Regions from separate parts of the Arthrobacter sp. TS-15 genome, predicted to be linked through region 2. Evidence: riboswitches for the same ligand, from Rfam matches in the RefSeq annotation. Region 2 holds a riboswitch; the other holds the start of a gene.
The links. Region 2 has a riboswitch for cyclic di-AMP ahead of EU811_RS22355 (M23 family metallopeptidase). Riboswitches for the same ligand answer to the same signal wherever they lie in the genome.
Positions count from the first base shown of each region.

Region 1: it holds a riboswitch for cyclic di-AMP, as region 2 does, so the genes downstream of both, EU811_RS20195 (C40 family peptidase) here and EU811_RS22355 (M23 family metallopeptidase) in region 2, are expected to answer to the same signal.

Region 1 is NZ_SDXQ01000051.1:14,818-18,906, reverse strand. It holds gene EU811_RS20205 (metal-dependent transcriptional regulator) at 1-647, shown strand, start outside; cyclic di-AMP (ydaO/yuaA leader) riboswitch at 859-1,070, shown strand; gene EU811_RS20200 (M23 family metallopeptidase) at 1,075-1,911, shown strand; cyclic di-AMP (ydaO/yuaA leader) riboswitch at 2,057-2,218, shown strand; gene EU811_RS20195 (C40 family peptidase) at 2,223-2,966, shown strand; gene EU811_RS20190 (NlpC/P60 family protein) at 3,065-3,862, shown strand; gene EU811_RS20185 (HNH endonuclease) at 4,079-4,089, shown strand, end outside.
Region 2 is NZ_SDXQ01000067.1:6,984-11,072, reverse strand. It holds partial or broken gene resB (cytochrome c biogenesis protein ResB) at 1-261, shown strand, start outside; gene EU811_RS22360 (SURF1 family cytochrome oxidase biogenesis protein) at 251-1,108, shown strand; cyclic di-AMP (ydaO/yuaA leader) riboswitch at 1,535-1,706, shown strand; gene EU811_RS22355 (M23 family metallopeptidase) at 1,710-2,534, shown strand; partial or broken gene EU811_RS22350 (TrkH family potassium uptake protein) at 2,596-4,025, opposite strand.

The DNA of each region.
Region 1 (4,089 bases), on a different contig from region 2:
AGCTTGAAGAAGAAAACATTGTGGCCCTGCGGGCCCGCATCGCCGAGCGCCTGCGGCACTCCGGCCCCACTGTTTCCCAGACCATTGGACGCATGGAGCGCGATGGCCTGGTGATTGTGTCCAACGACCGCCACCTGGAACTGACGGAAGCGGGCCGGAAGCGCGCCACCGAAGTCATGCGCAAGCACCGCCTCGCGGAGCGCCTGCTGGCCGACGTCATTGGGCTTGATTGGGCCTACGTCCATGATGAAGCGTGCCGCTGGGAGCACGTCATGAGCGAGCGTGTGGAGCGTCGGCTCTACGAGCTCTTGGAACACCCCACGGAGTCTCCCTACGGCAACCCCATCCCCGGACTTGAAGCGCTTGGCGGCCTTGCCAGCCAGCCCTTCCCTCGGCTGGATGTCAACCTTCTCCAGGCAATGGACGGATATGCCGCCGCTACCCGCGTGGTGGTCAGCCGCCTCGCGGAGCCCATCCAGGTTGAGCCGGAGCTCCTGACCCAATTGGACGAAGGCGGAATCCGTCCCGGAGCAAGTGTCTCGCTGGAGCGCGTCGGCGAGTACATCTCCGTCCGTGTTCCGGGCATCGAAGGAGCTTTGGAGCTGCCGCCCGAGGTGGCCGCGCACGTCTTCGTATCCCTCAACTGAGTGTCGACGGCAGCGCCGTGTCAAACCTCACTTCTGTCACTTTTTAGCGTGCGTGACCTGCGGTTTTCCGAAAATAGTGATAAGGGCTTCTCGCTCTGAGCCCGATCCTGTTGATAACGAATTTATTACCGAAGGCCTTAATCCCCTATAGTTATTTACTAGCGCTGATACCAAAGCGTTACCTGATCCGGAGCCGAGCTCTGCCAGCGGATCAGGTGTGTCACCCACCACTGGCAGAGGCGGGGGAACCACAAGCGGCTGTCTAAAGAAGCAGCCTTGGGGTGAAGTCCGCAGCAGAAGTGCCCACGTATACAAGTCCCTCTTGGGATACCTGTGTGCCGTGAGCGCCTCGCGCGGACCGGGTCTTTGTACTCTCTGACCCGAATCCGACAGCTAACTTCGCAGGCTTTTGAGAGAGGAACAGAGTTTGACATCGCAGAACGTCAGGGGTCGCCGCCGCGCGTCCGGCCCCGCTGCTGAGCTGCGGCCAGCCACCGTCGTCACGGAGATCCGGCCCCGCGCCACCGAGCGTCAAGTGCGCCGCCGTAAGAGCCCCCTGCGCCAGGTTGCCGACTTCGCCGCTGCCAGCGGCGTCGGGCAGAAGGCCGGTGTTGCGCTTGCCGCCACCGGGCTTGCCCTGACTGTCGGCCTGCCGGCCACCAGCCCGGTCATGGCCACCTCGGAATCGGGCCAGACCGAGTCCGCCCTCGCCGTCGCAGCCCCCGCGGGCAGCCAGCCCGAGGTTTCCGCGGCCGCGTCGGCGAAGATCGACTTCAGCCGAGCCGCAGTCGCCACTGCCGCTGACCCCGATGGGAAGTTGAAGCAACTGCTCAGCGCCCAGTCGGCCGGAAGCATCCAGCGCGCATCATCCGTTGGCACCATGGCCAGCCCCCTTGACACACTTACCACGGCATCGCCCTTCGGCTACCGCATCAGCCCCCTCACGGGCGGCGCCGGTGACTTCCACCGGGGCCAGGACTTCGTTGCCCAGTGCGGCACCGCTGTCCACGCAGCGGCAACCGGCAAGGTCACTTTCGCCGGATGGCACGAATATGGCGGAGGCAACCGTGTGGTGATCGACCACGGCAACGGCCTCGAGACCACGTACAACCACCTGTCGTCCTTCACCGTCCAGGTGGGACAAACCGTCAACCGTGGCGATACCGTCGCGCTGAGCGGCACCACGGGCGCTTCAACCGGCTGCCACCTCCACTTCGAGGTTCAGGTCAACGGTGAAGTCGTAGACCCCATGGGCTGGCTCTAACCAATCTGATGGTCGCCTCTCGCATGTGCGGGACACCCCGTGACCTGAATGTGACATTTGCGTTCAACTGTTGTAGCGTACAGAGCGCATCGGCTTTTTAGGGGGCCGGTGCACTTGAGTGGATTGCCTAGCTCTGCCACCTCTCAAGGTCCGTTCGCATAAATCGTCTGGCAGGGGCGGGGGAACCACTTCTGGTCTTCGTGAGAAGGCCTTGGGGTTAAGTCGCAAAACTTCCTTGGAAGCGGCGCGGCCGGATGACTCCCATCCGAATCCGACAGCTCACCTCGCAGGCATTGGGAGAGGCTACCTACGTGTCATCACGCACTACCCCTGCGCGCCATCGCGCCCAAACGGTTCGCACGAACCCGTTGAACACGCTTTCCAAGGCTGTATCCACCAACGCCGGAACCATGAGCCGTCAGGCCATCGTTCTGGCCGCAGCCTCAGGCCTCGTCCTCACCGTCGGATTGCCCGCACAGGCAGCCGACGCCGATGTTTCCAAGACTGAAGCCTCCAGCACCCAGCAGCTGGTTGTAACGGCAGTGGTTACCGCAGAGCCAACAGCCACCGTTTCCTTCGAGAGCCCCACCGTGGCCACCAAGGAAGCCCCCAAGGTAGTCCAGCGCGCAGCGCAGGTTACCGAACGAGCAACGGCCACCACGGACGAAGCCCCTGAAGCCGTGACGGCGAAGTCCTCCGAGGCCAAGGACCCGGCTGCCAGCGCAGCTGCTTCCGGCCTTGCTGCTATTGCCTACACCGGCATCGGCTCCCCGTACGTTTGGGGCGGAACAACACCTAACGGCTGGGACTGCTCCGGCTTCACCCAGTGGGTCTACGCCCAGGCAGGCATCAGCATCCCCCGCGTGAACGCCTGGACGGCTATGACGCCCACCAGCACTCCTTCTCCCGGCGACCTCGTCATGCAGAACGGCGGAGCCCATGTGGGCATCTACGTCGGCAATGGCATGATGATCAGCGCTTTGAACCCCGGCCAGGGAACGCTGCTGCACTCCGTAGCGTCCACCGGCACCTCCTCGTTCTACACCCTCCGCTAGAAACAATCCGGCTCGGGGTGGGCCGGCATGCCCGCAATGCCGGTCCTACCCGCTACCCGTGTGCACCCAACGGCGCTCGGATACGAAAAGAGAAAATCATGACCAGTGCAAACAAGCTTGCACGGCACCGCGCTGAGGCCCCCAAGACCAGCTCGCTTGCCGTCATTGCCAAAGCTGTCAGCTCCAACGCCGGTGGCGTTGGCCGCCAGGCAGCAGTGATCGCCGCAGCTTCAGGCCTGGTCCTGACCAGCGGCATCGCGGCCAACGCAGCCGAGACCAACGTTGATCGTGAGTCGACCTCCACGTCCACATTGGACGTCCAGTCCGTAGCGCAGGCCACCATCGCGGCCGACTCCACTGTGGCTATCTCTTACGAGCGTCCCGTGGTCACCACCGTGGAAGCTCCGGCTCCCGTTGTGGTGGAAGAAGCGCCGGCCAAGGTTGAAGCCAAGGTTGAAGCCAAGGAAGTACCTGCGGTTGCCGCCAAGGCCGCTCCTGCAGCCAACGCCACCGTGGCCGTCAGCAACTCAACCCCCGCTCCAGCAGCTCCGGCGGCTTCCAGCGGACTCGGCGCAGCCATCGCTGCAGCTGCTTACGCCCAGCTCGGCGTCACCCAGGACTGCACCATGCTGGTCACCAACTCCCTTGCAGCCGTGGGAATCAACTTCCACGACTGGCCTGCAGGTTACCTCTCCTTGGGCCGCACGGTCAGTGCAGCAGAAGCCCAGCCCGGCGACCTCGCCTACTACGCAAACGGTGGTTTGGCCGGACAGGCGCACATCGCTGTATACGTGGGCAACGGTCAGGCAGTTCACGGTGGATGGAACGGATCCACCACGGCACTGTTCAGCGTCAACGTCGGTTCCGGCCCGGTTTTCATCCGCGTCAACGGCTGATTCACTTTCTTCAGAACACCCCGCAGGCTCCGGCCGGCGGGGTGTTCTGCTTTAACCGCGCATGAACTCTTGCCGACACTGTGAGCGAAACGACAGAAAAATTCGTTGATACGGCATATAAGTGCTTACCCTTATGTTGTCGATCCACAGCCCGTACATGCAGAGGGCAGCCGGCCCTCGTGCCCCTGACGGGTGCGGCCGTGAAGAGGTACGTGCATGCGCACACT
Region 2 (4,089 bases):
GGTGTGGACATCCGCAGCACCCCCGGACAGACCGGCGTGCTGGTCTTTTCGTTGATGGCCGTCGCGGGCCTGATGGCTTCGTTGTACGTGAACCGTCGGAGGGTCTGGGTTCGTGCCGGCGCCCACGAGGACGGGCGGACGATGGTCGAATACGGTCTTCTGGCACGGGGCGAAGACCATCGCCTGGCCGCCGAGGCGACGGCCATCCGCGCACTGCTGGCCGGGCAGTGGCAGCTCCAGGAGGGCCCCGGTGGCGTATAGGTTCCTGCTGTCCTGGCGTTGGGCCGGTTTCCTGATGGTCGCGGCACTGTTTGCCGCCGCGTGTATTGGACTGGGAAACTGGCAGATGGATCGCCGGAACCAGGCCGTGACCGAGATCCGCAGGGTCCAGGAGAACTACGACAAATCCCCTATGCCGTTCAAGGATGCCCGTCCTTATTTTGACGTCGCCGACCCTGAGGCGAAATGGACGACCGTATCCGTGACTGGCCGGTACCTTGGGCAGGACCAGAGAATCGTCAGGAACCGGCCGAACAATTCCGCCGCCGGATACGAGGTATTGGTCCCGTTCCGGGTGAGCTCCGGTGAGACGATCGCGATCAACAGGGGATGGCTGCCGATCGGCAATGACCGGCCCGGATACCCCGACACCGTGCCTGGCCCGCCGACCGGCGAGGTTACCGCGGTCGTCCGGATCAAACCGTCCGAACCTGATCTTGGCCGTGACGCACCCGAGGGCCAGCTGGCCAGCATTGACCTGTCCTATTACGGGAAGCAACTCGATTACCCGCTCATGAGGGGCAGCTACGGGGTGATGGCCTCGGAGTCCCCACAGCCGGCCGTGGCCCCCCAGCAGCTCGCCGCGCCGGCGGTCAAGGAAGGGTCGAACCTGTCCTACGCCCTGCAGTGGATCACGTTCGGGATCCTGGCCTTCGTCGGATTTGGATACATGGCACGGCAACAGGCCCGGATCGGTCGCGAGGAACGCGACATGCCGGACGACGTGGCGGACCCGGTTGAAGCCCTTCAGCAGCCCCGGGCGACATCCCGACCCAAGCGCTCCGGCTCCGAAGAAGAAGACGCGCTTCTGGACTCCATGGGACTCTAACCCCCCGGCCTGGGCAAGGATGACAGCGGCAACCAGGCCGTCACGCCGTCACCGTGAGGAGCGTGCCCGCCTGGTTGTCCGGGCCGATCCGTTGCCGCGGAAACACCGTCCCTTTGGGGAACCATCAGGATCCCTTGCTGGCCCTCGCGTACACCTCAGCACGGGGCAATCGACACAGCTCTGTGCCCGGCACGCCCGGGACCGGAACCATCCGGATGTGGGGTTCGTTGGTGCCATTAGCTGCTCATCTGAAGATACGCACCTATGTAGCTTGGCTTGGGCTGCGAGAAGCGAGACCGGGACAGGCACCAGCGCCCACGCCGCGCACGTAGTGTCACGAAATTGTAACGATGAGGCTTTGCGGCTACTATTAGTTCAGGTTTTTCTGTACTAAAACCCTTGATGCCGCACGCTCAGCCCCGCCGGTGGCATCAAACGACTATCCCTTTTACGGCGGGGGTGGAGGACCCAGAATCGGCAGCCAGCCTGCCTTGGGGTGAAGCCGCGATGTCGGTGGTCAGATGGCCACCGGGGTGCGGCCGGGTATTTCCTTGGCCCGAACCCGACAGCTAACTTCGCAGGCGAACCGAAAGGATCCCCCTTGTCTTCCTTATCCCCCCATGGCCGCCGCCGAAAACCAACCTCCGGTCCCTTGCTTCGCGCGGCCGCCCGGACGACTTCCCGGGTTACGCCGCAGCACCGGGGTGTGCCGGCTGCCGGGCCGCGCGTGAGCCGACGCAAACAGGTCACGGCTGCCGCCACGCTGAGCGTCGCCGCGATTCTGACCGCTTCTCTAACGGCCGCCCACGCCGGACCGGCCCCCGCCGGAGCCGGCCCCGTTGTGCAAGCCTCAGCGGCGAAAGCTTCCATTGCGCCGGTTCAGGCCTCTGCCGGGGCGTCCATCAGCTATGAACGGCCCGCTGTCACCACCGAGCAGGCGCCGTTGCCCGTGCCCGCCAAGACCCAGGGTGCCGCCGCGGGCACGGCATCTCCGACGGCTGTCTCCCCCGCACCGGCTGTTGCCCCCGCTGCTTCCTCTGCCCGGCTCGGCGCGCCGCTGGCCAGCATGTCCGTCACGTCGCCGTTCGGTATCCGCTCCAGCCCGATCAGCGGCTCCGGGGAACTGCATACCGGACTGGACCTCGTGGCAGCGTGCCAGACCGCGGTGTTCGCCGCAGGCAATGGAACGGTCGTGGAGGCGGGTTGGTCACCCTATGGGGGCGGAAACAGGATCGTGGTGGACCACGGCAACGGCTTGAAGAGTACGTATAACCATCTGGCGTCCATCGAAACCTCTGTCGGGGCGACCGTGGCCGCCGGCCAGCGGCTCGCCGCGGCCGGGACCACCGGAGCCTCCACCGGCTGCCACCTGCACTTCGAGGTGCTTTTGAACGGTCAGACAGTGAATCCGCAGGGCTGGATGTGACCCTGGAGGGCGGCACCACTCACCTCGAAGAGGCGCGGCTTGTCGATCGAAGGGCACGCGGCTAACCGATGATCGGTCGCTCTTCGGGAAAGTGGTACAGCTGGCTGCGCTGGCGCAGGGCCAGTGCCGCGGCCAGGGTGACAGTGCCGACACGGCCGGCGAACATCAGTGCCGAGAGCACGTACACCCCGGAGGGCGGCAGTTCGGCACTGAGGTTGGTGCTCAGTCCCACGGTGGCGAAGGCCGAGATGGTCTCGAACAGTACCCTGTCAAGGGAGGCCCCGCTGATCTGCAGGAGCAGGAAGGCGGCGACGGAGACGAGGGTTGCTCCGGCGACGATCACCGAGATGGCCACCCGCATGGTGCCTTGGGGGATGGTGCGGCCGTAGACCTTCACGTCGGCATCGCCGCGTGCTTCGGCCACGATGGCCAGGAACATGACGGCGATGGTGGTCACCTTGATGCCGCCGGCCGTGGACGCCGAGCCACCGCCTGCGAACATGAGCGCGTCGGTGAGGAGCATCGTGGTCGATTCCATCTGGTTCTGGTCCACCAGGTTGAACCCGCCCGAGCAGGTCATGACGGAGGCAAAGAGCGAATGGATGACCTTCTCCCCGCCCCTAAGTTGCCGATGGTCCGGACGTTGTCCCATTCCTTGACGGCCCACAGGACCGTGCCTGCGCCGAGCAGGATGAGGGAGACCTGGATGGTGAGCTTGGTGTGGAGGTTCCACTTCTTCCAGTTGAGCCCGTTTTGCTGGAGCACCATGACCACGGGGAAGCCGAGGCTGCCCAGGAAAACGCCCAGCATCAGCGGAACCAGGATCCAGAGGTCGGTTTCATAAGGGACGATTCCGTCGGAGTGCGGTGTGAACCCCGCGTTGTTGAAGGATGAGATGGAGTAGAAGACGCCGTGCCACACGGCCTGCCAGAACGGTTCGCCCAGGACCAGGAAGCGGGGGGTCAGGGCCAGGGCCAGTACCGCTTCGATGACCACGGAGGTCACGATGACGATCCGCAGCAGCGCACCAACTTCACCGAGCCTTCCGGCGTTGTTCATGGCTTCCTGGGCGATGAGCTTGCCGCGCACGCCCAGGCGCTTGCTGACCATGAGGGCCAGCAACGAGGCCAGGGTCAAGGTACCGAGTCCTCCAACGAAGATGCCCACCAGGATGACGAGTTGGCCGAAGAAAGACCAGTGCGTGGCCGTTGATACCACGGTCAGGCCGGTGACGCACACGCTGGAAACGGCCGTGAACATGGCCTGGTGTAAGGGTGTTCGCTCGCCGGACGCGGCGGACGCGGGCAGGGACAGCAACCCGGTAAAGAGCAGAATCACCACCACAAAGGCGCTGAAGGCGAGGCGGGCCGGGGAGGTGTTGGCGATGTTGTCGATGAGGTCGCGCAGCCCGGTCAGGATTCCCGCTCCCTCGTGGTCCGGCGCACCGGGCCCGCGGGTGGCGGGCTTGGGCCTTGACTGGTTCCGGGCCATGGGCATTCCCTTGATTGGCGGGGCGATGAAGGTTTGGGGACTCTGGGGCCGGACGTTAGAGGTT